2 regions of the Streptomyces sp. NPDC104307 genome follow, and region 1 is predicted to be linked to the other one. Evidence: riboswitches for the same ligand, from Rfam matches in the RefSeq annotation. Region 1 holds a riboswitch; the other holds the start of a gene.

Region 1 (14,486 bases):
CGCAAGTCACCGGCCGCCCGTTTTCGTACGCACTCACACCTCTTCTCGTCCTCTTGACGATATAGCGCGACGCCGGTTATCGTCTCCATGACGAAAACAAGGGGGTCCTCTCATGGCCGACATCACCAGGCGCTTCGGCTGGCGCCATCTGCGCTCCGCGCCCACGGCCCACATCCGCCACCACAAGCGCGGGGTACTCGCCCACGACGGAGCGGGGCTGAGCTTCTGGTACCGGTCACTCAGCGCCGCGCTCTCCGAGGTGCCGGTCAACGACCGCGAACTGGCCATGGCCTTCCACGCCCGCACCGCCGACTTCCAGGACGTCACCGTGCAGGCCACCGTGACGTACCGGATCAGCGATCCGGCCGAGGCCGCCGCACGCCTCGACTTCTCCGTCGACCCGGACTCCGGCGTCTGGCGCGGCGCACCGCTGGAGCAGATCGCGACACTGCTCACCGAGACGGCACAGCAGCACACCCTGGACGTACTGGCCCGCACCCCGCTGGCCGGCGCACTGGTCGACGGCGTCGCCGCCGTGCGCGAACGGGTCGCCGCAGGGCTGGCCGACGAGCCCCGGCTGCCCGCCACCGGGATCGAGGTGGTGGCCGTGCGCGTCGTCGCCATCCGGCCGGAGGCCGAGGTGGAGCGGGCCCTGCGCACCCCCGCCCGGGAGCAGATCCAGCAGGAGGCCGACCGCGCGACGTACGAACGGCGGGCCGTGGCCGTCGAGCGCGAGCGGACCATCGCGGAGAACGAGCTGGCCAGCCAGATCGAGCTGGCCCGCCGCGAGGAGCAGCTCGTCGAGCAGCGCGGCACCAACACCCGGCGCGAGGCGGAGGAGAACGCCGCGGCCGACGGGGTGCGCGCGGAGGCCGAGGCGGCGCGCAAGGTGCGCCTCGCCCGCGCGGAGGCGGAGTCGGCGCGTGAGGTCGGCGCGGCCCGCGCCGAGTCCCAGGCGGCCTGGCTGCGGGTGCACGGAGAGGTGGAGGCCGCGACCCTGCACGCGCTGGCCGCGACCCGGCTCGCGGAGAACCTGCCGCGCATCGACAGCCTCACCCTCTCGCCCGACGTCCTCACCGGCCTGCTCACCAAGCTCGGCCGGCCCGCTCCCGAGAGCCGGGCATGAGCCTGGCACCGAGAGCGGTGCTGGTCCATCGCACCACCGAGTACGAGGAGTTGCTCGCCCGGCACGGCACCCACGGTCAGGCGGCGTTCTTCCTGACGAGCCGGGGCCGGTCCATCGAGGAGGTCGCCCGGCGGCACGAACGGACCCGGCAGGCGCTCAGCGAGGTGGCGGCGGCCGTTCCGCTGCAGTGGCGGCAGTCCCGGGTGGAGCGCCAGGATCTGGACCGGTTCCTGTTCGCGCCCGAGGACGTGGTGGTCGTGGTCGGCCAGGACGGGCTGGTCGCCAACGCCGCCAAGTACCTCTCCGGACAGCCGGTCGTCGGCATCGACACCGACCCCGGACGCAATCCCGGGGTCCTGGTCCGCCACCGGCCCGCCGACGCGGCGGCGCTGCTGCGGGCGGCCGTGACGCCGGGCGGCACGGCGGACGAGCTGACGATGGTCGAGGCGGTGGCCGACGACACCCAGCGGCTGCTGGCGCTCAACGAGATCTATCTCGGTCCGCCGGGGCACCAGACGGCTCGCTACCGGCTCGGCCCCGACACGGCGGACTCCCCCGCCGAAGCGCAGGCGTCCTCCGGCGTCCTGGTCGGCACCGGCACCGGCGCCACCGGCTGGCTGCGCTCCCTGTGGCAGGAACGCCGCAGCCCGCTCACGCTGCCGGCGCCCACAGACCCCCGGCTGCTCTGGTTCGTCCGGGAGGCCTGGCCGTCACCTGTCACCGGCACCTCGCTGGTCTCGGGCGAGCTGGGGCGCGGGCAGGCGCTGCGGCTGACCGTGGAGTCCGACCGGGTGGTGGTCTTCGGCGACGGCATGGAGTCGGACGCGCTGGAGCTGGCATGGGGGCAGACGGTGCGGCTCGGCATCGCGCCCACATCTCTCCGGCTGGCCGGATGACCTCGGGCACCCGCGCCGCCCGCCCGTAGGCTCGACACCTTGTGGCGGTCACCCGGCCGCCGATCAGCCGGAGGAGCAGACGCAGACATGGACAGCGAAACGGCACCGGTCCCGGACCGCAACTCCCGGCCGCCACAGGCCCAGGCCGCGCTCGGGGTGGGCGTGATCGTGCAGGACAACCGGGGGCGCGTCCTGCTCGGCCGGCACCACAGCGGCAGCTGGGAGCTGCCCGGCGGGAAGGTCGATCCGACGCACGAGTCCATCGCGGCGGCGGCGGTGCGGGAGCTGCGCGAGGAGACCGGCCTTGAGGTCCCCGAGCACCGCATGGGCGTCTTCGCGATGCTGCACGACGTGGCCGGCGGCATCAACCGGGTGACGATGGCCGCCCTGGTCACCGTGGAGTCGGGCAGCCCCCAGGTGACCGAACCCCACCTCATCAGCACCTGGCGGTGGACCCGGCCAGAGGCCCTGCCGACGCCGCTGTTCGACCCCTCGGCGCAGATCCTCGCGGCCTGGCGTCCCGATCTCGGCATCGAGCACCCACCCGCCCACCGACTGGCCGTAGTGCCCGATGCCATACAGGTGAAACCCTAAACAGTTATTCATTTGCCTAGGGGTCGTAGGCAGAGTTAGCGTCGATGTCATGAAAGCCGTGACCGAGCAGGACATCCGCACATCGTTCGTCAACTGCTCCAAGGGGGAAGCCAAGCGTCTGCCGCTCCCCCGCGATTTCGAGGAGCTGCCCTGGGAGGATCTGGACTTCCTCGGCTGGCGTGACCTGTCCGCTCCCGGGCGCAGCTACATCGTCACCGAGCACGACGGCCGGACGGCGGGCATCACGCTTCGCTTCCCGTCCCAGCAGCGCGGCTTCCTGCACCGGAGCATGTGCTCGCTCTGTCTGACCACGCACCCCGGCAGCGGCGTCTCCCTGATGACCGCCCGCAAGACCGGGCAGGCCGGGCGCGAGGGAAATTCCGTCGGCCTGTACATGTGCACCGATCTGGCCTGTTCGCTCTACGTCCGGGGGAAGAAGGCCGTGCCCTCCGGCGCCCGGTTCAAGGAGTCGCTGACGGTGGAGGAGCAGATCGCCCGCACCTCGGCCAACCTCGCCGCGTTCGTGGCCAAGCTCTACGGCTGACGGCCGCGCCCGCACCACGAGTCGCGCGGGGCCACGGCGGCGTCCGCCCGGCGTCCGGCCCCCCGCACCGCGACCCGCGACCGCCCGGCTATCCTGGCCGCTTCACCGGACACGGGGTGCCCCTGCACAGGGGCTGAGAACACACCCGTCGAACCTGAACCAGTTAGCACTGGCGGAGGGATGTCTTCATGTCACTGCCGTATGCCCAGGACGAGCGCGCGGCCACGGACCGGCGGCCCGCGTTCGACGGGCGGATGCCCACCGCCCCGGGCGATCTGCGCGTCGAGGCGCACGGGATAGCCCCCGTTCCCGAGGACCGCCGCTACGGCGGGCCCGGCCGGCTGTTCACCGTCTGGTTCGCCCCCAACCTGACCATGACCGGGGTCTTCACCGGCACCGTCGGCATCGCGCTGGGCCTGGACTTCGCCACAGCGCTCACCGCCGTCGTGCTCGGCACGCTCGTGGGCGCCGTGCCCACCGCGTATCTGGGCACCTGGGGCAGTCAGACAGGTGCCGGACAACTCCCGCTCGCCCGGCTGGCGTTCGGCCGAGGCGTGGTGCTGCCGGGCGCGCTCCAGTGGCTGTCGTCCATCGCCTGGGACGCGCTGATCGGACTGTTCGGCGGCGAGGCGCTGGCCCAGTTGTGCGGCTGGCCCTTCTGGCTGGGAGTGCTGGTCATGATGGCGGCCCAGGGCGCGCTCGGCGTCCTGGGGTACGAGGTGATCCACCGGCTCCAGACCGTGATGACCTTCGTCCTGGCCGCCGCCTTCGCGGTGCTCGCCACGAAGCTCCTGGACGGGGTCCACCCCGCCGCGACCGGCAGCGCGCACGGCGCGGACCGGGCGGGCGCGTTCGTCCTGACGTGCACCATCGCCCTGAGCCTGGCGCTGTCCTGGGCGCCGTACGCCAGCGACTTCAGCCGCTATCTGCCGCGCACCACGTCGCGGCCCCGGATGTTCTGGTGCACCCTGCTCGGGATCAGCGTCTCGTTCGTGGCGGTCCAGACGCTCGGCCTGTGGGGTGCGTCCGTCTTCACCGACCAGACCGCGCACGGCGTCGACACCCTGCTGGGCGGGGGCGCGCTCGGGGCGTTCGGGCTGCTCGCCGTGGCACTGGCCGCGCTGTGCAGCAACGCCATGAACGACTACAGCGGATCGCTGGCACTGCAGACCATGGGGGTGCGCCTGCCGCGCCCCGTCGCCGCCGCGCTGGCCGCCGCCCTCGGCTTCCCCCTCGTCCTGTGGATGCACGCGGCCGACACCACGGCCCGCTTCCAGAACGTGCTGCTGCTCGTCGGCTACTGGATCCCCGGGTTCGTCGCGATCGTGGCCGTCGACTGGATCGTCCGGGCGAGGGCGCGCGGTGGCTCCGCCGTCGACCTGGCCGCCGAGAGCGCCCGCCCCCAGCCGTGGTGGCCGGCGCTCACCGCCTTCGCCGCCGCGTTCGCCGCGGCGGTGCCGTTCATGAGCACCGGCCTGTACGTGGGCCCGGTGGCGAAGGCGCTGCACGGGGCGGACCTCGCCTACGGGGTGGCGTTCCTCGCGGCCCTCGCCGTGTACGCCCCGCTGCGGCTGCGCCGCAGCGCCTGATGGCCCCGGCGGCGGGCGCGGCGGTTGGCGAGGCGCGGGGGCGTCACGCCTTCGCGGACTCCGTCTCGCCGTGGACGTAGCGACCGCCGCGGAGGAGCGAGACGACCGCGGCCACCAGGCACGCCGCGATGGCGAAGTCGAAGGCGACGGAGAGGCCCTGCTCGAACGGTCCGGAGATCAGCGTCGGGAAGAAGGCCCGGCCGGTGAGGTAGTCGGCGTGGCTGGTGGGCAGCTGCGCCAGGGTCTCCGGGCCGAGCAGGCTGCGTACCGGGTTGTATCCCAGGAGCGCCGCGAACAGCACGCCGACCGGTGGCAGGGCCGCGACGCGTGCCGCGTCGGCGGACGGCACGCCCTGCTCGGTGAGTCCGTGGGCCAGCGTGTCCGGGAGCGAACTCGCGAGCCCGGCGATCATCAGCGAGAAGAAGATGCCGATCGACAGCACCGTGGCCGAGTTCTGGAAGGTGGTGCTGATTCCCGCGCCCACCCCACGCTGGTCCGGCGGCAGACTGTTCATGATCGCCGCCCGGTTGGGCGAGGCGAAGAGCCCCATGGCCAGCCCGTTGACGAGTAGGATCAGCGCGAAGAGCCAGTAGTCGAAATCGACCGGCAGAACTTTGAGCGCCACGAAGGTGGCGGCCGCCAGGAGCATGCCGCCGGTGGTGAAGAGCCGGGCGCCGTAGCGGTCGGAGGCCCACCCGGAAAACGGGCCGGCGATCAGGAAACCGATCGTCAGCGGCAGCATGTAGATACCGGCCCACAGCGGGGTCTGCTCGAAGCCGTAGCCGTGCCGGGGCAGCCAGATCCCCTGGAGCCAGATGATCAGGATGAACATCAGGCCGCCGCGCCCCAGGGACGCCAGGAGACTCGCCACGTTCCCCGCCGTGAAGGCGCGGATGCGGAACAGCGCCAGATGGAACATCGGCTGGGCGACCCGGGTCTCGATCACGCAGAAGAGCCCGAGCACGGCCAGCCCGCCGACGATAGCGGTGATCACCCACGGGTTGGTCCATCCCATGGTGTCGCCGCCGTAGGGCTGGATGCCGTACGTGATGCCGGACAGTACGGCGATCAGACCGGCCGCGAAGGTCAGGTTGCCCCACCGGTCGATCCGGGCCGGGGTGCGGACGCCGGTGTCGTGCAGCTTCAGATAGGCCCAGACCGTGCCGAACAGCCCGATCGGGACGGAGACCAGGAAGACCAGGTGCCAGTCGAAGGGACCGAGCAGCCCGCCGAGCACGAGTCCCATGAACGAGCCCGCGATCGCCGCGACCTGGTTGAGCCCCAGGGCGAGACCGCGCTGCCGGGGCGGGAAGGCGTCGGTGAGGATGGCGTTCGAGTTCGCCATCAGCATCGCACCGCCCACGCCCTGGAGCACCCGCATCCCGATCAGCCACAGGGCGCCGGCGGTGCCGTGCATCCAGGTCACCGAGAGCAGTACGGAGAAGAGCGTGAAGACCGCGAACCCCAGGTTGTACATCCGGACCCGGCCGTACATGTCACCCAGCCGGCCGAAGCTCACCACCAGGACCGCGGTGACGACCATGTAGCTCATGATCAGCCAGAGCAGCAGGCTCGTGTTGCCCGGCTGGAGGGGGTCCACTCCGATACCGCGGAAGATGTCCGGCAGCGCGATGAGGATGATGGACAGGTTGATCGTCGCGATCAGCACACCCAGCGTGGTGTTCGACAGCGCGATCCACTTGTAGCCCGGACCCAGTGGGTCCTCGGCGCCGCCGAGGCGTACGGCTGTGCTCTGCATCGGACCATCCCGCCCGTCGGAGGTACCTCGGCCGCCTACCGGAGCCAAGTTATTGGCGGGCCCCGGGGGCGGCCAGTCCTGATACTCCGGTGAAGCACCGCCGGATACTTCACCGCCCGCCGGACGGGTGGCTAAGGTACGAGCGGCCCGGGAGGCGTGTGCTCCGCGGCCAGGGGATCGAGACCGGGGGGTTCTGCGGAGATGGCGGAGAGTACGGGCACGGTGCGCGCCGACGAGGCCGACGGGCGGACGGCTCCGCCGGACCGGAGGGTGTTCGCCGTCGCGGGGCTGGTCTTCGCCCTGCTGATGGCGCTGTCCCCGCGCTACGGCTTCCACATCGACGAGTTGTACTTCCTCGACTGCGCCCGGCACCTCCAGGCCGGCTATGTGGACCAGCCGGTGCTCGCTCCGCTGCTGGCCCGGATCTCCCTGTCGTTGTTCGGGGTCTCGGAGGCGGGGCTGCGGCTGTGGCCCGCGCTGGCGGCGGCGGGCACGGTGGTCGTGGGCGGCCTGACGGCGCGTGAGTTCGGCGGCGCGCGCCGGGCCCAGCTGCTCGCGGCGGTCGCGACCGGCACGATGCCCGTCCTGCTGGGCGGAGCGCACATCGCCAACACCACGTCGTACGAAGTGCTCGCCTGGGCGGCGACAGCGCTGGTGGTCGTGCGGATCGGCCGCACCGGCGACACCCGGTGGTGGCTCGCCGTGGGAGCGCTGGTCGGCGTCGGCTCGGAGTTCAACCACCTCGCCGCCATCTTCGGGATCGTGCTGCTGGCCACCGTGCTCCTCGGCCCGGCCCGCCGGACCGTGGCTGACCGCCGGCTGCTCGCGGGCGCAGCCGTCGCCGTACTGCTGGTGCTGCCCGACCTGTGGTGGCAGTCGCGGCACGGCTGGGCGATGTTCGAGATGACACGGGCGCTGAACGGCCAGAACGGGGGCCCGGGGAACATCCCCACCTGGATCGTGGGCCAGCTCGGCATGTCCTGCCTGGCGCTGGCGGTGCTGTGGATGGCGGGCCTGCGGTTCCTGTGGCGCTCCGGCCGCCCGCTGTGGCAGTGCCTGGTGGCCGCGTACGCCGTGCTGTTCGTACTGTTCGCCGTGACGACCGGAGCCCAGGTGTACTACCTGGGCGGGCTGTACGTGTGCCTGCTGGCGGCCGGGTCCTCGGACTCGACGGCTGGCTGCACGCCCGTCCCGGCCGGTTCCGCGGCCTGATGATCGGGACCGCCGCCTCCGCGGGGCTGTTCGCGGTGATGGTCCTGCCGGTGCTGCCGCCCTCGGAGGTGGCCTGGACGTACGGCGTCAGCTCGAACTCGGGCGAGTCGGTGGGCTGGCCCCAACTCGTCGGCACCGTACGGCAGGTGTGGACCGGGCTGCCGGCCGGGCAGCGCGCGAACGCGGTGATATTCACGGCGGACTACGGCGAGGCCGGCGCCGTCAACGAACTGGGCCGAGGCACCGGACTGCCCACCGCCGTGAGCGCCCACAACACCGACTGGTGGTGGGGTCCGGGCAACCCGGACGCCACCACCGTGGTGGCCATCACCCCCGGCCCCGAGCACGAACCCCGCTACGTGGCCCAGCTGCGCAGCCACTTCCGGCACGTCCGGGTGGCCGCCACCCTCTCCAACCCGTACGGCGTGCCCAACGTCGAGCAGGGCGGCCACGTCTACGTCTGCACGGGCCCCCGCCGCCCCTGGGGAGAGATATGGCCGGAGCTGCGCACCTACGTGTGAGAGTCCGCAGCCCCCGGTGGCCCCGCGTCGCCCGAGGGCTGGTTCCGGTCGGCCGGCATCAGGGCCGTAAGGATCAGCCGGGGAGCCGTGGCGGTTGCTCCGGATGCCGGGGCCGAAACGACGTGTCACTGCGCAACGGCGCCGCGAGCACCTGCGCCGCCGGCCCCTGCTCGATGAGCCGGCCTGCGTCCAGTACGGCGATCCGGTCGGCGGTCGCCGCGACGGCGAGGTCGTGGGTGATCAGGACGAGGGCCAGTTCGGGGCGCTCGCGCAGCAACGCCGCGAGCAGGTCGAGGAGGCGGCGCCGGGTGATCGCGTCCAGCCCGGAGGTGATCTCGTCGCAGATCAGCACCCGTGGCCGGGCGAGCAGGGCGCGGGCGAGCGCGGCCCGTTGGAGCTCGCCGCCGGACAGCAGGCCGGGTCTGCGGCGCACCAGTTCCTCGGTGAGCCCGAGGCCGGTCAGGGTGTCCAGGGCCTGAGCGAGTGCTTCTCCCCGGCCCGCTCCGCGCAGCCTGGCCGCCGTGCGCGCGACCTGGTCCAGGACCGGCCGGTATGCGTCGAAGGCGGCCTTCGCGTCCTGGAACACGTATTGGACCGACGCCAGTTGTTCCCTGGTCCGGCCGCGCAGGCTGCGCGGCAGCGGTACGCCGTCGAGCAGGACGTCACCCGTCCGGTCGCGGTGGAGGCCGGCCAGGCAGCGGGCGAAGGTGGTCTTGCCACTGCCGGAGCGGCCGACGACAGCCAGGCACTCGCCCGCACGGAGGGCGAGTTCGGGGACGCGCACCACCTCGCTGACTCCGGTGCCGTCGCGGTGCCGGGCCCGCAGGCCGCGCACCCGGAGGGCCACGGCACCCCCGTCACCAGTGGCCCGGTCGCGTACCGTCGTCCTGTCCGCCGAGAGGAGCTCGGCCGTCCACGGATGCCGCGGTGCGAGCCAGAGGTCCTCCGGGGACGCCGCCTCCACCACCCGGCCGGCGCGCAGGACCAGTACCTCGTCGGCCAGGGCCCGTACGACGTCCAGGTCGTGGCTGAGCAGTACCACGGCGATGCCCTGCCGGGCCACGGCCGCGAGCTGCTCGACGATGCGCCGCTTGGTCAGCGCGTCCTGACCCGTGGTCGGTTCGTCCGCGATGACCACCCGGGCGCCGAGGAGCAGCGCCTGCGCCAGGACGACGCGCTGCTGTTGGCCGCCCGACAGCTGATGCGGGAAGCGCCGCAACAGCGGATCGATCTCCGGTAGTTCGGCCATGGAGAGGGCGTGCAGGACACGTCTGCGGGCGGCGGCGCGGCGCTCGGTCCTGGGCAGGCCGCGCACCTGCTCGCGCGCGATGTCGCCCAGCAGGGCGCCGACCCGGCGCGCGGGGTTGAGCACCGCGCCGGGGTGCTGGGGCACGTATCCGGCGCGGCCGACGGCGAGGCGTACTTCGCCGGTGACCCGGGCGCCCGCCGGGTACTCGCCGAGCAGGGCGAGGCCCGTGGTCGTCTTCCCGCTGCCGGAGGCACCGACCAGTGCCGTGACCTTCCCGGGCCGGACCCGGAAACTGACTCCGTCGACGATCGCGCGGCCGCCGACCTCGACACGCAGGTCTTTGACTTCAGCGATCGCGGTCACGGTGGGCCCTCTTTTCCAGTACGCCGTCGAAGAGCAGGTTGCCGCCCATGGTCAGGGCGATGATCAGCAGCGCGGGGACGATCACGGCCCAGGGCTGGACGAACAGGCCCGTGCGGTTGCGGTCCACCATCACAGCCCAGTCCGGGGCGTCCGGCGCGACGCCCACTCCGAGGAAGGCCGCTGTGGACACCAGGTAGAGCACGCCGGTGAGCCGTACGCCCGCGTCGGCGGCGAGCGTCCGCGCGATCGACCTGCCGACATGGCCGACGGCCGTGCGCCACCAGGTCTCGCCCTGCATGCGGAGCGCTTCGACGGCGGGGCGTGCGGCCGCCGCGGCCGAGGCCGCGCGGACGATCCGCGCGGCGTCCGGGACGTTGACCAGGGCCACCAGCAGGCAGAGCCCCACGGCTCCCGGCGAGAAGACGGCGGCCACCAGAAGGATGAGCAGCAGCGAGGGCACGGCGAGCAGCACGTCCAGGGGGCGCATCAGCAGCTCTTCGAGCCAGGGGCGCCGGGTGAGCGCGCTGATCAGGCCGAGCGGCAGGGCCGCGAGGTAGGCGAGGGCGGTCGCGGTGAGCGCCACGAGGACCACGGACCGTCCGCCGAGCAGCACCTGCCGCCAGACGTCGCGTCCGACGAAGTCGGTGCCGAGCCCATGTCCGCCACCGAGCGTGAAGGAGGCGGCCCGCGGACCGGGGGGCCCGGCGGCCATCGGGCCGAGGAGGGCGAGGACGAGCGGTACGCCGACGATCAGCGCACCGAGCACGACGCGGCGCTTCACGCGGCCACCCCCGCCCGGGGCGCGAGACGGTGGGCGACCAGGTCCGCCCCCAGGTTGAGGACGACGGCGGTCAGCCCGAAGACCACCGCGAGGCCCTGCACCACGGGGACGTCCCGTTCCGCGACGGCGTTCATCAGCACGGTGCCGAGCCCGGGGATCACGTACAGCGCCTCCACGACGATGACGCCGCACAGCAGCCAGTCGACGGTGCGGGCGAGTTGCTGGGCGGCGGGAGCGACGGCGTTGGGCAGCGCGTGCGTGTAGCGGACGCGGGTTCCGGAGACTCCGCAGCGCAGGGCGTGAGCGACGTACGGCGAGGCCAGCGCGTCGATCATGCCCGCACGGACCAGCCGGGCCAGTGAGCACACCGGCCGCGACAGCAGTACGAGCACGGGCAGGACCAGGGCTGCGGGATGGCCGAGCAGATCGTCGCCGTAACCCACGGCCGTCGGGGGCAGCCAGCCGAGCCGCAGGGCGAACACGGTGACGAGCAGCACGCCGAGGGCGAACTCCGGTACCGCGTACACGCCGAGCGTCACCGAACTGACGAGCCGGTCCGCGAGCCGCCCCTCGTGGCGGGCGGCCAGCACTCCGAGGCCGACCCCGACGGGCACCAGCAGCACCAGGGTGAGCGCGGCGAGCAACGCGGTGGGCCCGAAGCCGTCCGCGAGGTAGGAGCCGACCGGGCGTCCGGAGGTCAGGGACGTGCCGAAGTCGCCGTGCGGGAGCCCGGCCGCCCAGTCCGCCAGGCGCTCGTGGGCCGGACGGTCCAGCCGCATCGCCTCGCGGATGGCCGCGATCCGCTCCGGGTCCGGCTGGTCCCCGGCGAGTGCCACGGCGGCGTCGCCCGGCAGCGCCTCGGTGAGCGTGAAGACGAGCAGCACGACCGCTGCCGTCTGCGCCACGCCGAGCAGCAGCCGCCGGGCGATCCAGGACCGGAGACCGCTCACGCCAGCCAGACCTTGTCGAAGCGGGCCCAGTCCAGGGAGTTGGCGGGTGCGTTCCGCTCGACGCCCCGGACGGTGCGGGCGGTGCCGAGGATCCAGTCGGCGAATCCCCAGATCAGGAAGCCGCCCTCGGTGTGCAGGCGGCGCTGCATGCGGGTGTAGACGGCGGTGCGGTCCCGCTTGTCCCTGGTGGACTGTGCCTGTTGGTACAGGGCGTCGAAGTCCCGGTGCCGCCAGTGGGTGGCGTTGGTGGTGGACCCGGTGAGCAGGCGCTGGGAGATGTGGGTCTCGATGGGCATGGCGCCGGAGCGGTAGGACGCCAGGGTCCCGGAGTCGAGGATGTCCTTCCAGTAGCTGTCCTTGCTGCCGGTCCTGATCTCGATGCGCACCCCGGCTCCGGCGGCCTGGTCGCGGAAGATCGCCGCGGCCTCTGTGAACCCGGCCGCGACGGGTGAGGTGTCGAGGGTGACCGTGAGCTTCTCGGCGCCGGCCTCCTTCAGCAGCTTGCGGGCCCGGTCGAGGTCCTGTTCGCGCTGCGGCAGGCTGTCGGCGTAGTACTCGTAGCCCTTGCCGAACAGGTCGTTGCCTATCTGTCCGGCGCCGGACAGTGCGCCGTCGACCAGTTCTCTCCGGTCAGCGATCAGGCAGAAGGCCTCACGTATCCGCTGGTCGTCGAACGGAGGCCGGTCGGTCTTCATGACGAAGCCCTGCATGGCGCTGTTGCGGAGCCGGACGATCTGGATCCGCCCCTTGTTCTCGTGGGCGCGGGCGGTGGCCGGGTTGAGTTCGTGGGCGTACTCGACCTGACCGCCGAGCAGGGCGTTGACGCGGGCCGATTCCTCGTTGGCGACGAGGAATTCGAGTTCGTCGAGGTGCGGGGCGCCGTCCCAGTGGGCGTCGTGGCGGGCGAAGACGGCGGACTTACCGGGTGCGAAGGACACGAAGCGGAAGGGGCCGCTGCCCACCGGCTCGCGATCGAAGTCCTGAGCGCCCTCGGGGACGATGAACGCGCCGAACGCGGCCATTACGTTGGGGAATTCGGCGGTGGGGCGCCGCAGCACGAACTCGACGGTGCGCGCGTCCAGCGCGCGGCTGGACTTCAGGTCGATGGGCTCCAGCGACGCCTTGGCCCGGAACGCCTTCGTCGGGTCTGTGATGCGGCGGTAGCTGTAGAGGACGTCCCGGGCGGTCACCGGCCTGCCGTCGTGGAAGGTGGCCTCGCGCAGGGTCACCTTCCAGCGGTCCAGGCCCCTGTTCGCCTCCCAGGCCGAGGCGAGCCGGGGCTGTGCCGAGAGGTCGGATCCGTAGTCGGCGAGCTTGTCGAAGAGGGCCTTGGCGCGGGCCGCGTCGGCGAAGAGGTTGGCCAGGTGCGGGTCGAGGGTCTCGCTCGCGCCGCCGCCGGCGAAGGCGGCGCGGAGCCGCCCGCCGCGTCGGGGTCTGCCGTCCGCCGCGGCGGGGCCGGCTGCCGTGCCGGAGCCGGCGCAGCCCGCCAGGGCGAGGGCGCCGAGTCCGGCCGCGCCTCCGGCCGCGGCGAGGAGGCCGCGGCGGCGCGGGCCGGGAGGACGGGAGCCGTGGGCAGGGGCGTCGTTCATGAGGGATTCCTCGGTGTGTGAAGGGGTGTCTGCGGGGGCGGCGCCCTGTTTCAGCGGGGGCGGCGCCCTGTCTTAACGGGCACGGCATCCTGCTTTCAGCGGGTGAGGCGGGCGACGAGGTGCAGCCGGTCGGCGTCGGCCGTGGCGTTCGGCAGGTCACCCTCCCGCCAAGGCGGCTCCGTACGGGGGCCGGGGCCGTCGTGCAGGGCGAGTGTTTCGAAGCCGTGGGCGGCGAGGACATGGCGCAGTTCCTGGGGGAAGAACAGCCGCCAGGCGGAGTGCTGTTCGACGGGTGGCGTTCCGTCGTCGGCTGTCCATACCCGGGTGCGTCGCAGCAGTTGAGCGGTCCGGTCCACCCCCAGCTCTGTGGTGGAGCGGTAAGTGGTGCCCTGCCAGGCGAAGCCGTTGAAGGACGGCCGGTCCAGGAGTTCGGTACGGCCGAGGAAGAAGGCCCCGTTGCGCATCTCGGCAACGAGCAGCCCGCCGGGTGCCAGACAGCGGCGGCAGGAGCTCAGGAAGCCGTCGATCTCGTCGTTGGTGTGGCAGTACAGCAGGGCACTGTCCAGGCACACCACGGCGTCGAAGGGCGGTTCCGCGAGGTCGAACCCGCGCAGGTCCGCCCGGACGTACCGGGGGCCGGGGTGGTGCCCGCGCGCGTGGTCCAGCATCGCCTCCGACAGATCCGCACCGACGACGGTGCGGCCGGCCGCGTGCAGGTGCGCGGCGTCGCGGCCGGTTCCGCATCCGAGGTCCAGGACGCGTGCCCCGGCGCCGTGCCGCCGCAGGCAGTCCTCGGCCCAACGCCCCGCCAGACGCTCCTCGTCGGGGAACCGGGCTTCGTACAGGGCCGGGTTGTCGGTCAGCAGGTTGGTGCTGCTCATCCTGTCTCCTCTTGTGTCCTCAGGCCGGTGCCGGCAGTGGCGTCACTCGGGCGGGAAGCACGCGTCGGTGGTGCAGCCATGCCACGCCGGTGGCGGAGGCCAGTCCGAGGGCCAGGCAGCAGGTCCAGGGCAGCCACGGCATTCCGGCGCCATGGCCCGCGTCCATGGCCCGGCCGACGATCGCGTTGCCCACCGCCGCGGCGATGCCCGAGAACAGGTAGAACAGGCCGAAGTAGGTGCCGGAGAGCTCTGGGCGGCCGAAGTGGGCGATCAGCTCCATGACGAACGGCTGGGCGATCATGAGGCCCAGGCAGAGCAGCAGCGCCCCGGCCAGCACCGGCAGGGCGCCGAGCACCGCGTCACCGGCGCCGCCCCGGGCCGTGCCCCTCACCGTCATCGGCGGAATGAAGGCGAGCCCCATCAGCGTGAGCC
Region 2 (14,486 bases), on a different contig from region 1:
CGCCCTGCGGGTGCTCGACCCACGGACCCATCGGATCGCCGGGCGGGTCACCGCGCACGGCGAGGATGTTCCGGATCCCGGCGTCCGCGTACTGGCCGATCATGTTGCGCAGTTCGGCGATGGAGTGGTTGACCGCCGTGAGGTGCGCGACCGGGGTGAGGGTGGATTCGGCGGCGATGTCCTGGGTCGCCTTCACCGTCCCGGCCCTGGTGGACCCGCCGGCTCCGTACGTCACCGAGACGAAGCTCGGGCCCACCGCCTCGATCCGGCGCAGCGCGTTCCAGAGGTTCCGTTCACCCTTCTCGGTCTTGGGCGCCCAGAACTCGAACGAGTGCAGGGTCTTGCCGGTCGCGAGCATCTCGCGCACGGTGCGCGCGCGATCTGTCCTGGTGGAGGGTGTACCGAAGGCCATAACGGCAGGTTAACCAGGGCGTGACGGCGACCCAACCGAACTGGCGAGATTTGCCCGAATTGACCGGTTCTTGTCCACGCTTCGGACACCGATGTCCCAAACACGTCCCCGGAAGGCCGGCGGATCACGCGTCGGCGCGCGCCCGGATCCTTTCGGCCAGCTCGGCGGCGGCGGCAGCCGGATCCGACGCCTCGGTGAGGGCACGTACGACGACGACGCGGCGCGCTCCGGCGTCGAGCACCTCGTCGAGGTTGCCGGCGTCGATGCCGCCGATGGCGAACCAGGGGCGGGCCGGGGCGAGCGAGGCGGCGTAGCGGACGAGGTCCAGACCGGGTGCGTGGCGGCCGGGCTTGGTCGGAGTGGGCCAGCAGGGGCCGGTGCAGAAGTAGTCCACGCCGGGCTCGGCCACGGCGGCGTCGACCTCGGCCTCGGCGTGCGTGGAGCGGCCGATGACGACGTCCTGGCCGATGATCGCGCGGGCGGCGGGCACCGGCAGGTCACCCTGGCCCAGGTGCAGCACGTCGGAGCCGATGGCGTGAGCCACGTCGGCCCGGTCGTTGACCGCGAGGAGCTTGCCGTGCCGCCCGCACGCCTCGGCGAGGACCGCGAGGTGTTCGAGCTCCTCGGCCGCCTCCATCCCCTTGTCGCGGAGCTGGACGATGTCCACTCCGCCGGAAAGCACCGCGTCGAGGAACTCGGGGAGGTCTCCCTGGCGCCTTCGGGCGTCCGTGCACAGGTACAGCCGGGCGTCGGAGAGCGGTGCGCGAGGCTTGGGCATGGCGAGGTTCCCCCGGGGAGCGATGACGTCGGTCAGGTGGCGCGGAGGGATGCGGACCGCACGGCGCGGCCCGCATCCCGGTACGGCAAAAGGTCAGACGGCGAGCGCCTGGGCGCGGCGCTTCACCTCCGTGCCGCGATTCTCACTCAGCGCCTGCGCGGGCGTGCCCGGCAGGCTCGGGTCGGGGGTGAAGAGCCATTCCAGCATCTCCTCGTCGGAGTAGCCGTCGTCCCTCAGGAGCGTCAGGGTCCCCGAAAGGCCCTTGACCACCTTGTCGCCGTCGATGAAGGCGGCAGGCACCTGGAGCGCCCGGTTCTCACCACGTCGTACGGCGATGAGCTGGCCCTCCTTGACCAGCTGCCGTACACGCGTCACCTGGATATCGAACATTTCGGCGATATCGGGAAGGTGGAGCCAGGCAGGGACGAGAGCATCGATCTTTGCGTCAATCTCGGTCACGGGACAAGCCTGCCATCCCGGACTGACAGCCGACACCCGGACTCCGCCCTTGGGGGCCTCGCGCACCCCGTCGGCGGTGCGGCCGGGGCCTGATCCGCCGGACAGGCCCTACTGGCGTACGGCCGACTTCAGCGGCACCGAGGCGTCACCGGCCAGCCGCGGATCGAGCGGCGTCCCCGCCTCGATGAGCTTGCGTCCCTGGATCAGGTCGCGCGGCCGGCCGACGGAGAGCACGGCGGCCAGGACACCGCCTCGCAGCCAGCACACGGACCAGGCGGGACCGTCCGGATCGCCGCGCCACAGCAGGGTGTCGGCGCCCTCGTGGTAGCCCGCGTACTGCACGAACCTGCCGAACTGCTCGGACCAGAAATAGGGCACGGGGTCGTAGGCGGGCGGCTCCGACCCGTCCGGCGACGCCCCGATGATGTGGGCGGCCGCGGTCCGCGGCCCCTGGAGCGCGTTGTCCCAGTGGTGGACCAGCAGCCGCGCCCCGTAGCGCGCGGAGGGGAAGGAGGCGCAGTCGCCCACGGCGTACACGTCGGGCAGCGAGGTGCGCAGCGCCGCGTCGGCGGTCACAGATCCGTCGGGCCCGAGTGCGACGCCGGAGCCGGCCAGCCATCCGGTGGCGGGCCGTGCGCCGATCCCCACGACGACGGCGTCGGCCGGCAGGGCGCGGCCGTCCGCCAGGAGCACCCGGCCCGGCTCGACCCCGGCCACCCGCGCCCCGGTCAGCAGCGTGGCGCCGCTCTCCGCGTACCAGGCGGCCATCGGGGCGGCGACCTCGGCGGGGAGGGCGCCCGCGAGGGGGCGTTCCGCGGCCTCGACGACGGTGACCTCGCAGCCTGCGGAGCGGGCCGCGGTGGCGAACTCGGCGCCGATCCAGCCCGCGCCGACGACCACGACGGTGTGCCCCGCGTCCAGGACGGGCCGCAGCCGCGCCGCGTCGTCCAGGGTGCGCAGCAGATGGACCCCCGGCACCCCCTCGGAGCCGGGCAGCACGACGGGTTCGGCTCCGGTGGCGATGACCAGGACGTCGTAGGGGACGGGCCCCTGCGAGGTGTCCAGCTCGTGGTCCGCGGCGCGCAGGCCCGTGACCTCGCGGCCCAGCCGCAACTCGATGCCGAGTGTCTCGAAGTCGATGTCGAAGGCGGATTCCTCGGCCTTGCCGAGCAGCACCGCCTTGGACAGCGGTGGACGGTCGTAGGGCTGATGGGGTTCGGCGCCGATGAGAGTGAGGGCGCCGGTGAAGCCCTGTTCCCGCAGGGCCACCGCCGTCTGCACACCCGCCATGCCCGCGCCGACGACGACCACCCGCCGCCCGGCCCGCTCCGACTGCCGCTCCGGCCGCTCTGCCCGCTGCTGCTCGTTCACCCGACCACCTTAATCAACTGACGGTCCGTCAGGAAAGGGGTTCCTCACCGTCCTCGTACCACCGGCCTCCTGCTTTACCCGTCCAGGGAGGCTGGGTCTAGGGTGGCTGACGTAAAAGACTCGCGGGAGCCCGGACGTACCGGGCTGAGAGGGAGGCTGGACGGCCTCCGACCGTACGAACCTGATCCGGGTCATGCCGGCGAAGGGAGGGGCTGGATGCCCATGCCTGTCCACCACGAGAGCGGCTACGAGGTCCTCGTCATCGGGGGCGGGATCATCGGCCTGGTCACCGCCTGGCGGGCCGCCCAGCGCGGTCTGACCGTCGCGGTCGTCGATCCGGAGCCGGGCGGCGGGGCCGCCGGGGTCGCGGCCGGAATGCTGGCCGCCGTCACCGAACTGCACTACGGCGAGGAAATGCTGCTGGGGCTCAACCTGGCCTCCGCCGCGCGCTATCCGGCGTTCGCGGCCGAGCTGGAGGCGGCGAGCGGGCAGGACATCGGGTTCCGCGCCTGCGGCACCCTGGCCGTCGCGCTGGACACCGACGACCGCGCCCATCTGCGGGAGCTGCACGAGCTGCAGCGCCGCTCCGGGCTGGAGTCGCAGTGGCTCACCGGCCGGGAGTGCCGGCGCCTGGAACCGATGCTCGCGCCGGGCGTACGCGGCGGACTGCGGGTCGACGGCGACCACCAGGTCGACCCGCGCCGGCTGTCCGCCGCGCTGCTGACGGCGTGCGAGCGGGCCGGGGTCGTCTTCCACCGGCAGCGGGCAGAGCGGCTCTCCGTGGTGCGCGACCGGGCCACCGGGGCGGTACTGGCCGATGGTTCCGAGCTGCCGGCCGATCAGGTCGTGCTCGCCGCCGGCAGCCTCAGCGGCCGGCTCGCGGAGGTGCCGGAGCACGTCCGGCCACCCGTCCGCCCGGTCAAGGGCCAGGTGCTGCGGCTGACCGTACCCACCGCGTACGCCCCCTTCCTCAGCCGCACCGTGCGGGCCGTGGTCCGGGGCAGCCACCTCTACCTCGTGCCGCGCGAGAACGGCGAACTGGTGGTCGGCGCCACCAGCGAGGAGATGGGCTGGGACACCACCGTCACGGCGGGCGGGGTCTACGAGCTGCTGCGCGACGCCCACGAGCTGGTGCCCGGCATCACCGAGCTGCCGCTCACCGAGACCCGGGCCGGTCTGCGCCCCGCCTCCCCCGACAACGCCCCGCTGCTCGGCCGCACCGCGCTGCCCGGCCTCCACCTCGCCACCGGCCACCACCGCAACGGGGTGCTCCTCACCCCGGTCACCGGTGACGCCATGGCCCGGCTGCTGGCCGAGGGCGAGCTGCCCGAGGTGGCCCGCCCCTTCTCCCCCGGCCGCTTCCCGGCCGCCGCCCCCGTACGACAGGAGCAGCCCGCATGACCGCGCCCACCTCACTGGCCGTCTCCGTGAACGGCGAGACCGTCACCGTCGCCGCCGGCACCACCCTGGACGTCCTCGTCGCGACCCTGACCGAAGCGCCCTCCGGGGTCGCGGCGGCGCTGAACGAGACCGTCGTGCCGCGCGGCCAGTGGTCCGGCGCGGCGCTCGCGGACGGCGACCGGGTCGAGGTCCTCACCGCGGTCCAGGGAGGCTGACCGTGTCCGACGACCTCTTCACCCTCGGGGACACCACCTTCGGCTCCCGGCTGATCATGGGGACGGGCGGGGCGCCCAGCCTCGATGTGCTGGAGCGCGCGCTGACCGCCTCCGGCACCGAGCTGACCACCGTCGCGATGCGCCGCCTCGACCCGACCGTGCAGGGCTCCGTGCTCTCCGTACTGAAGAAGCTCGACATCCGGGTGCTGCCGAACACGGCGGGCTGCTTCACCGCGGGCGAGGCCGTGCTCACCGCCCGGCTGGCCCGCGAGGCGCTCGGCACCGACTGGGTCAAGCTGGAGGTGGTGGCCGACGAGCGCACCCTGCTGCCCGACCCGGTCGAGCTGCTGGACGCCGCCGAGATCCTGGTGGACGACGGGTTCACCGTGCTGCCGTACACCAATGACGACCCGGTGCTGGCCCGGAAGCTGGAGGACGTGGGGTGCGCGGCCGTCATGCCGCTCGGCTCCCCGATCGGCTCGGGCCTGGGCATCCGCAATCCGCACAACTTCCAGCTGATCACCGAGCGGGCCGGGGTCCCGGTGATCCTGGACGCGGGCGCCGGTACGGCCTCGGACGCGGCGTTCGCCATGGAGCTGGGGTGCGCGGCTGTGATGCTCGCCTCGGCGGTGACCCGGGCCCAGGAGCCCGAGCTGATGGCCGCCGCGATGCGGCACGCGGTGGAGGGCGGGCGCCTCGCGTACCGGGCGGGCCGGATCCCGCGCCGCCACTTCGCCGAGGCATCGTCGCCGGTGGCGGGGCGTGCGGCGCTGGACCCGGAGCGCCCGGCGTTCTGACGCAGGGCCCCGCGGCACCGGATCGCGTGTCCCTGTCACGGCTCGGCTGCAGTACTGCCCCGGGATCGCCCCGGGCAGTCGGTGGTGTCCGTGGCGGCTCGTAGACTCGCTGCGTGGATACGACCCTCCAGGACCCTCTCGTCGGGCAGCTGCTCGACGGCCGCTACCGCGTCGATGCCCGCATCGCCGTGGGCGGCATGGCCACGGTCTACCGGGCCATGGACACCCGCCTCGACCGGGTGCTCGCCCTCAAGGTGATGCACCCGGCGCTCGCGACCGACGCCTCGTTCGTCGAGCGCTTCATCCGCGAGGCCAAGTCGGTGGCGGGGCTCGCGCACCCCAATGTGGTCGGGGTCTTCGACCAGGGAGCCCAGGGTCAGTACGTCTACCTGGCCATGGAGTACGTCGCGGGCTGCACGCTGCGCGATGTGCTGCGCGAGCGCGGCGCGCTGCAGCCTCGGGCCGCGCTGGACATCCTGGAGCCGGTGCTCGCCGCGCTCGGCGCCGCGCACCGGGCCGGATTCGTACACCGGGACATGAAGCCGGAGAACGTGCTCATAGGCGACGACGGCCGGGTCAAGGTCGCGGACTTCGGCCTGGTACGGGCCGTGGGCACGGTGACCAACACCACCGGCTCCATCCTGGGCACCGTCTCCTATCTCGCCCCCGAGCAGATCGAGCACGGCACCGCGGACACCCGCGCCGATGTGTACGCGTGCGGCGTGGTGCTGTACGAGATGCTCACCGGCGCCAAGCCGCACACCGGGGAGTCCCCCGCCCAGGTCATCTACCAGCACCTCAACGAGGACGTCCCGGCCCCCTCCACCCTCGTCCCCGGGCTCGCGCCCGAGCTGGACAGGCTGGTCGCGAGCGCCACCGCGCGGGACCGCGAGGTGCGGCCGTTCGACGCGGTCGCACTGCTCGCCGAGTCCCGCGAGGCCCGCGCCGGGCTCACAGAGGCCCAGCTGGACGCCGTACCGCCACAGGCCCTGGCGGAGGTGCGCGACGCCGCGGAGGACCGCACGAGCGTGATCCCGAGGGTGCTGCCGCCCGGTCAGGGCACCGCCCACCACACCAGCCGGCTGGAGACGCCCCCGCCGCTGCCGCCTGAGCGGCCCGCCCGCCGGGCCGGGTTCCTCGGCGGCCCCCGGCGCGGCATCATCGCCTCGGTCGTCGCGGTGCTGCTGGTCCTCGGGATCGGCGGCGGTGTCTGGTACATCAACTCCGGACAGTTCACCCACGTCCCCCGGGTGCTCGGCCAGAGCGAGAAGGCGGCCAAGGAGCGGCTGTCGGACGCCGGCCTGGAGCTGAAGGGCGTGGAGCGCGCCTACAGCGACACCGTCGAGCGCGGCAAGGTGATCGACAGCGACCCGAAGTCGGCCGCCCGGATCCGGGGCAACGGCTCGGTGAGGCTCGTCGTCTCGCGCGGGCCCGAGATCGTGAAGGTGCCCGATGTCGAGGGCGTCAAGCTGGCCGAGGCCAAGCGGCAGCTGACGAAGGCGGGCCTGGTGCCCGGCATGACCACCAAGGAGTTCAGCGAGGACGCGGCGGCCGGTGAGGTGGTGCGCACGGACCCCGAGGCCGGTGCCGAGCGCCACCCGGACACCGCGGTCGCACTCGTCGTCTCCAAGGGCAGCCCGGTCGACGTCCCCGACGTCACCGGCCTCTCCGTCGAGGACGCCACCGACGCGCTGGACGATGAGGGCCTGAAAGCCAAGGTGCTGCCGGGCCGGGTGAACTCCCCCGAGGACGCGGGCGACGTCGCCAAGCAGTCCCCCGCCGAGGGCAAGGAGGCCGCCGAGGGCGACACCATCACGCTGACGGTCTCCAAGGGCCCCCGCATGATCGACGTGCCGGACGTCACCGGCAAGGACGTGGACGACGCCCGGAGCGAGCTGGAGGACGCGGGCTTCGAGGTCAAGGTCGACCGCCCGTTCCTCTCCTTCAGCGACACGATCGCGAGCCAGTCCGTCGACGGCGGCGACCGGGCGCCGGAGGGCAGCACCATCACCATCAAGACCAAGGGACTGTAGGGCCTTATGCGCAACCCCGTCGGTGGCCACGTGCCGGTGGCCGGTGGCCTGGCCAAGGTCGGCCTCCCCTACGCCCGGGAGATGGGCGCGGAGGCCGTCCAGGTCTTCGTCGCCAATCCGCGCGGCTGGGCGACGCCCGCGGGGAACCCGGCGCAGGACGAGCGGTTCCGGGCCGAGTGCGCCGCCGCGTCCATGCCCGCCTACGTACACGCCCCGTACCTGATCAACTTCGGCTCGCACACCCCGGCGACCGTCGAGAAGTCCGTGGACTCGCTGCGCCACTCCCTGCGCCGGGCCCGCGAGATCGGCGCTCTGGGCGTCGTGGTGCACACCGGCTCCGCGACCAACGGCAGGCCGCGCGAGGAGGCGCTGGCCCAGGTACGCACACACCTGCGGCCGCTGCTGGACGAGCTGACGCACGAGGACGACCCGTTCCTGCTGCTGGAGTCGACCGCGGGCCAGGGCTTCTCGCTCTGCTCGCGGACCTGGGACTTCGGCCCGTACTTCGAAGCGCTCGACGCCCATCCGAAGCTTGGCGTCTGCCTCGACACCTGCCACATCTTCGCGGCGGGACACGATCTGGCCGGTCCCGGCGGGATGAAGGAGACGCTGGACCTGCTGGTGGAGACGGTCGGCGCGGGCCGGCTCCAGCTGATCCACGCCAATGACTCCAAGGACGTGGCCGGTGCCCACAAGGACCGGCACGAGAACATCGGCGCCGGTCACATCGGTGAGGAGCCGTTCCGGGAGCTGTTCTCCCATCCGGCCACCGAGGGCGTACCGCTGATCATCGAGACGCCGGGCGGCAAGGAGGGCCACGCGGCGGACGTGGCCCGGCTGAAGGAGCTGCGCGGCCGGAGCTGACCGCGCTCAGCCCGTGGTGAGGTCAGAGCTCGGGGCCGTCCCCGGGCTCCTCCTGGTAGGAGTAGCGCTGCTCCTTCCACGGATCGCCGACGTTGTGATAGCCGCGCTCCTCCCAGAAGCCGCGGCGGTCGGCGGTCATGTACTCGATGCCCCGGACCCACTTGGGGCCCTTCCAGGCGTAGAACTGCGGAACCACGAGCCGGAGCGGGAAGCCGTGCTCCGCGGTGAGCAGCTCGCCGTCCTTGTGGGTGGCGAACAGGGCCCGTTCCGCCGTGAAGTCGTCGATCCTGAGGTTCGAGCTGAATCCGTATTCGGCCCAGACCATCACATGGGTGACTTGGGGCGCGGGCGGTGCGAGGGCGACGACGTCGCGGACGAGCACCCCGCCCCACTCGGCGCCGAGCATGCTGAATTTCGTCACGCAGTGCAGATCCGCGACGACCGAGGAGAACGGCAGTTCCGAGAATTCCTGATGGTTCCAGCAGTGCTTGTCGCCATCGGCGGTGGCCCCGAAAACGCGGAATTCCCAGCGCTCGGGTTTGAACTTCGGCACCGGTCCGTAATGGGTGACCGGCCAGCCTCGCTGAAGTCGCTGCCCCGGCGGAAGCTCGGACTGCTCTGCTGCGCGGTTTTCCCGGCTTTCCGGCTGACCCATGACTCCATGGTGACAGACAGGCAGGGGTGGTCATGACCAGCACAGAGACGATTCGGGCATGCCTTACTAAGCATGTACTTACTGGACGGCCACCGGGTGCGATGCGAAGATGCGGCCAACTTGCCCAGTTCACCGGTTGGAAGGAGCCTCTGCGATGCAGGGCGACCCCGAGGTCCTTGAGTTCCTGAACGAGCAGCTGACCGCCGAATTGACTGCCATCAATCAGTATTTCCTGCACGCGAAGATGCAGGACAACTTCGGCTGGACGAAGCTCGCGAAGTACACGCGCTCCGAGTCGTTCGACGAGATGAAGCACGCCGAGATCCTGACCGACCGGATTCTGTTCCTCGACGGACTGCCGAACTACCAGCGGCTCTTCCACGTCCGGGTGGGCCAGACGGTCACCGAGATGTTCCAGGCGGACCGCCAGGTCGAGGTGGAGGCGATCGACCGCCTCAAGCGCGGCATCGAGCTGATGCGCGCCAAGGGCGACATCACGTCCGCGAACATCTTCGAGTCGATCCTGGCCGACGAGGAGCACCACATCGACTATCTCGACACCCAGCTGGACCTGGTCGAGAAGCTCGGCGAGCCGCTGTACATCGCGCAGCTGATCGAGCAGCCGGAGAGCTGACCCGGCTCAGGCGGCTTCGGGGAAACCGGCCGCAGGTACGGGAGCGGTGCCCGTGTCGAGACGCTCGACGGTGCCGGCCGGCTGCTTCTGGTCGAGCAGTTCGCGGCGCGGACAGGCGCCGCGGCCGAGCATCGCCTGGATGGTGCGCACACAGCCGCCGCAGTCGGTACCCGCCTTGCAGGCGGAGGCTATCTGGCGGGGCGTGCAGGCGCCGGCTTCCGCATGCTTCTTGACCTGCTGCTCCGTAACGCCGAAGCACGAGCAGACGTACATGCGGTTTCACCTCCCGGCGGGACGAGGTCGTGGCGGCCGCCCCGATAATCGGTGAGGCTAACCTAACCTTACCCGCCACTCAAGGGCGGTAAAAGCCCCGGAACGCCCTGTGGGGCACGGATCACATCGATCCGTGCCCCACAGTCGTACGTGTGCCACCTGCCGTGACGCCTACTGGTCCCGGTACATCTCGGCGACCAGGAACGCGAGGTCCAGCGACTGGCTGCGGTTGAGCCGCGGGTCGCAGGCCGTCTCGTAACGCTGGTGCAGATCGTCCACGAAGATCTCGTGGCCGCCGCCGACGCACTCGGTGACGTCGTCACCGGTGAGCTCGACGTGGATGCCGCCCGGGTGGGTGCCCAGGCCCTTGTGCACCTCGAAGAAGCCCTTGACCTCGTCCAGGACGTCGTCGAAGCGGCGGGTCTTGTGGCCGGACGCGGCCTCGAAGGTGTTGCCGTGCATCGGGTCGGTGACCCAGGCGACGGTGGCACCGGAGGCGGTGACCTTCTCGACCAGCTCGGGGAGCTTGTCGCGGACCTTGTCGGCGCCCATCCGGACGATGAAGGTCAGCCGGCCGGGCTCGCGCTCGGGGTCGAGGCGGTCGATGTAGCCGAGCGCCTCGTCGACGGTGGTCGTCGGTCCGAGCTTGATGCCGATGGGGTTGCGGATCTTCGAGGCGAACTCGATGTGCGCGCCGTCCATCTGGCGGGTGCGCTCACCGATCCACACCATGTGGCCCGAGGTGTCGTACAGCTCGCCGGTGCGCGAGTCGGTACGGGTCAGCGCCGACTCGTAGTCCAGCAGCAGGCCCTCGTGCGAGGCGTAGAACTCGACGGCCTTGAACTCGGCCGGGTCGGTGCCGCACGCCTTCATGAAGTTCAGCGCGCTGTCGATCTCGCGGGCCAGTGCCTCGTAGCGCTGGCCGGACGGGGACGACTTCACGAAGTCCTGGTTCCAGGCGTGCACCTGGCGCAGGTCGGCGTAACCGCCGGTGGTGAAGGCGCGCACGAGGTTCAGCGTGGAGGCGGACGCGTGGTACATCTGCTTCAGCCGGTCCGGGTCCGGAACGCGCTCGGCCTCGGTGAAGGCGAAGCCGTTGACGGAGTCGCCGCGGTAGGTCGGCAGGGTCACGCCGTCGCGGGTCTCGGTCGACTTGGAGCGGGGCTTGGAGTACTGGCCGGCGATCCGGCCCACCTTGACGACGGGCACGGAGGCCGCGTAGGTGAGGACGGCGCTCATCTGGAGCAGCGTCTTCAGCTTGGCGCGGATGTGCTCGGCCGACACGGCGTCGAAGGCCTCGGCGCAGTCACCGCCCTGGAGCAGGAACGCCTCGCCCTTGGCGACGGCTCCCATGCGGGCGCGCAGCTGGTCGCACTCGCCCGCGAAGACGAGCGGCGGATACGACGCGAGGTCCGCGAGTACATCGCGCAGCGCCTCGGAGTCGGGGTACTCGGGCTGCTGCGCCGCGGGAAGGTCTTGCCAGGTGTTGCCACCGGCGACGGAGGTATTGGCGTTCACGGTCACGGGTCCCACATTACGGGGTCGTGTCGAGTGCTTTTTCTGGTGCTCAGTGACTGAGACGGCTGACGTGGCGCGCCAGTGACCGGGGACACAGCCGGGTGCCGGCGCGTCTGCGGCCGCCTCGCTTCCCGATCGTGGGTTATGGTTCAGCCATGTTCGCGCACTCGACCCGTAATTGGTGGTGGACCGCTCATCCGGCGGCCCACTGACTGCGCGTACACAGAACGCAGAGGCCGCCCGAGGGGCGGCTTTTTTCCGTTTTCACGGGCCGTTCCTCCCAGCTGATCCCACTGGAAGGAACCCGGCATGACGCCGCACACGACCCCGCACCCGGCACCGCACACGCTCGTCCAGCGACTCCTCGGTGCCGACTGCCCGCCGTTCGCCCTGCTCCGCAGGCGCACCCCAGGCCATGACCACGACACCGTCGAGGTGCTGATCGGTGAGGTACGGGAGGTGGACCGGCTGGCGGACCTCCCGGTCGGTGAGCGGCCCTCGCTCGCCCTGGTCCCGTTCCGGCAGATCGCCGAGCGCGGCTTCGATGTGCGGGACGACGGGACGCCGCTGTCCGTACTGGTCGCGGACGAGACGTACACGCTGCCGCTCGACGAGGCGCTGGAGCTGCTCCCCACGCATGAGGTGCGGGTCAGGGACGGTGCGTTCGACGTTCCGGACGAGGAGTACGCCGGGACCGTCCGGCGGGTCATCGAGGACGAGATCGGCCGGGGCGAGGGCGCGAACTTCGTCATCCGGCGGACCTTCCGGGGCGAGATCCCCGGTTTCGGGCGGGCGGACGCGCTGGCGCTCTTCCGGCGGCTGCTGGCGGGCGAGCGGGGCGCGTACTGGACGTTCGTCGTGCACACCGGGGCCAGGACGCTGGTCGGCGCCAGTCCGGAGGTGCATGTGCGGATGTCGGGCGGGACGGTCGTGATGAACCCGATCAGCGGCACCTACCGCTACCCCGCGGAGGGGCCGACCGCCGAGAACCTGCTGACGTTCCTCGGCGACCGCAAGGAGACGGAGGAGCTCTCCATGGTGGTCGACGAGGAACTCAAGATGATGTGCACCGTCGGGGACATGGGCGGGGTGGTGATCGGCCCCCGGCTCAAGGAGATGGCCCATCTCGCGCACACCGAGTACGAGTTGCGCGGACGCTCCTCGCTGGATGTGCGCGAGGTGCTGAAGGAGACCATGTTCGCGGCCACGGTCACCGGCTCCCCGGTGCAGAACGCCTGCCGGGTCATCGAGCGGTACGAGTCCGGCGGGCGCGGCTACTACGCGGGCGCGCTGGCCCTCCTGCGGCAGGGCCCGGACGGGGCGCAGACGCTGGACTCACCGATCCTGATCCGGACGGCCGACATCTCGCCCGAAGGTGAGCTGCGGGTGCCGGTCGGCGCGACGCTGGTGCGCCACTCGGACCCGGAGAGCGAGGTGGCGGAGACCCACGCCAAGGCGGCCGGCGTGCTGACCGCGCTGGGGGTGCGGCCGGGCCGTCCGCGCGCGGAGGAGACCCGGCCGCTGCTGGCCGCCGACCCCCGGGTGCGGGCGGCGCTGGACGCCCGGCGGGACGGGCTCGCGCCGTTCTGGCTGCGGATGCAGGAGCGCACCGACGAGCTGTCCGGCCATGCGCTGGTCATCGACGGCGAGGACACGTTCACCGCGATGCTCGGGCATCTGCTGCGCGCTTCGGGGCTCGACGTGTCGGTGCGCCGCTACGACGAGCCGGGGCTGCGCGAGGCCGTACGGGCGCACGAGGGGCCCGTGGTGCTGGGCCCCGGGCCGGGAAATCCGGGCGATCAGGACGATCCGAAGATGCGGCTGCTGCGGGCGCTCGCGGCGGAGCTGGTCCGGGACCACCGGCACGGGCTGCTGGGGGTGTGCCTGGGCCACGAGCTGATCGCGGCGGAGCTGGGCCTCGACATCGTCCGCAAGGCGGTGCCGTACCAGGGTGCGCAGACCCGGATCGAGCTGTTCGGGCGCCCGGAGACCGTCGGCTTCTACAACAGCTTCACCGCGCGCTGCGACGAGGCCTCGGTCAGCGAGCTGGCGGCGCACGGCATCGAGGCGAGCGTGGACGGGGCGACCGGGGAGCTGCACGCGCTGCGCGGGGACGGCTTCGCCTCGGTGCAGTTCCACCCGGAGTCGGTGCTGACCCTGCGCGGCGCGGGGATCGTGGGCGAGTTGCTGGCAGGGCTGCCGGTGCGGGGCTGAGGGAGCGGGTTCAGGGGGCGGGCGCCGCGGGGACCAGGACGTTCTCGCTGCGTCGGCCGGCCACGTAGTCGTCGATGTTGCGGACGGTGGCGTCGATGATCTGGCCGACCGCGTCCTGCGTGTAGTACGCCTGGTGCGAGGTGACGATGACGTTGGGGAAGGTGACGAGCCGGGCGAGGGTGTCGTCGTCGACGCCCTCCAGGGACTTGTCGAGGAAGAAGAGCCCGGCCTCGGCCTCGTACACGTCGAGTCCGACGCCCAGGAACCGGCCGGCCCGCAACTCCCCGACCAGGGCCGTGGTGTCGACGAGCCCGCCCCGGCTGGAGTTGATCAGGATCGCGTCGTCCTTCATCCGGGCCAGGGCCTGTCTGCCGATGACGTGGTGCGTCGCGGGGAGCAGCGGTACGTGCAGGCTGATCAGGTCGGACTCGGCCAGCAGCTGCTCCTTCGCCACGTAGCGCATGCCCAGCTCGACGCAGGCCGGGTTCTCCGCGACGTCCCAGCCCAGCAGATTCATGCCGAAGCCATGGGCGATCCGGGTGAAGGCCTCGCCGATCTTGCCGGTGCCGATGATGCCGGCCGTGCGGCCGTGCATGTCGCGGCCGAGGAGCCCGTCGAGGCGGAAGTCGAAGTCGCGGGTGCGGCTCGCGGCCCGGATGACGCGGCGGTTGACCGCCATGGCGAGGGTCCAGGCGAACTCGGCGACGGCGTACGGGGAGTAGTAGGAGACCCGGGCGACGCGCATGGCGAGGCGCTCCGCGACGTCCAGGTCGATGTTGTTGAAGCCGGTGGAGCGCTGGGCGATCATCTGGGTGCCGCCGGCCGCGAGGGTCTGCAGGACGGCGCTGCCCAGGTCGGCGTT

Evidence for each region. Region 1 has a riboswitch for thiamine pyrophosphate ahead of ACZ601_RS02560 (purine-cytosine permease family protein). Riboswitches for the same ligand answer to the same signal wherever they lie in the genome.
Region 2: linked by a shared signal. The riboswitch ahead of thiO (glycine oxidase ThiO) and the one ahead of ACZ601_RS02560 (purine-cytosine permease family protein) in region 1 are both predicted to bind thiamine pyrophosphate.

Annotation. Positions count from the first base shown of each region.
Region 1 is NZ_JBVJMU010000001.1:643,388-657,873, forward strand. Features, by position in the region: gene ACZ601_RS02540 (SPFH domain-containing protein) at 113-1,126, shown strand; gene ACZ601_RS02545 (hypothetical protein) at 1,123-2,022, shown strand; gene ACZ601_RS02550 (nucleotide triphosphate diphosphatase NUDT15) at 2,110-2,616, shown strand; gene ACZ601_RS02555 (FBP domain-containing protein) at 2,666-3,160, shown strand; TPP riboswitch at 3,263-3,358, shown strand; gene ACZ601_RS02560 (purine-cytosine permease family protein) at 3,349-4,749, shown strand; gene ACZ601_RS02565 (MFS transporter) at 4,793-6,508, opposite strand; gene ACZ601_RS02570 (glycosyltransferase family 39 protein) at 6,710-7,720, shown strand; gene ACZ601_RS02575 (hypothetical protein) at 7,720-8,241, shown strand; gene ACZ601_RS02580 (ABC transporter ATP-binding protein) at 8,315-9,853, opposite strand; gene ACZ601_RS02585 (ABC transporter permease subunit) at 9,837-10,634, opposite strand; gene ACZ601_RS02590 (ABC transporter permease) at 10,631-11,584, opposite strand; gene ACZ601_RS02595 (ABC transporter substrate-binding protein) at 11,581-13,173, opposite strand; gene ACZ601_RS02600 (class I SAM-dependent DNA methyltransferase) at 13,269-14,054, opposite strand; gene ACZ601_RS02605 (MFS transporter) at 14,074-14,486, opposite strand, start outside.
Region 2 is NZ_JBVJMU010000003.1:347,452-361,937, reverse strand. Features, by position in the region: gene metF (methylenetetrahydrofolate reductase [NAD(P)H]) at 1-412, opposite strand, end outside; gene thiE (thiamine phosphate synthase) at 537-1,190, opposite strand; gene ACZ601_RS11690 (Rv2175c family DNA-binding protein) at 1,284-1,649, opposite strand; gene ACZ601_RS11685 (NAD(P)/FAD-dependent oxidoreductase) at 1,758-2,939, opposite strand; TPP riboswitch at 3,133-3,245, shown strand; gene thiO (glycine oxidase ThiO) at 3,243-4,421, shown strand; gene thiS (sulfur carrier protein ThiS) at 4,418-4,636, shown strand; gene ACZ601_RS11670 (thiazole synthase) at 4,639-5,433, shown strand; gene pknB (Stk1 family PASTA domain-containing Ser/Thr kinase) at 5,547-7,466, shown strand; gene ACZ601_RS11660 (deoxyribonuclease IV) at 7,473-8,330, shown strand; gene ACZ601_RS11655 (sulfite oxidase-like oxidoreductase) at 8,353-8,985, opposite strand; gene bfr (bacterioferritin) at 9,140-9,619, shown strand; gene ACZ601_RS11645 ((2Fe-2S)-binding protein) at 9,626-9,892, opposite strand; gene ACZ601_RS11640 (class II 3-deoxy-7-phosphoheptulonate synthase) at 10,064-11,410, opposite strand; gene ACZ601_RS11635 (trp operon leader peptide) at 11,566-11,622, shown strand; gene ACZ601_RS11630 (anthranilate synthase family protein) at 11,720-13,624, shown strand; gene ACZ601_RS11625 (2-hydroxyacid dehydrogenase) at 13,635-14,486, opposite strand, start outside.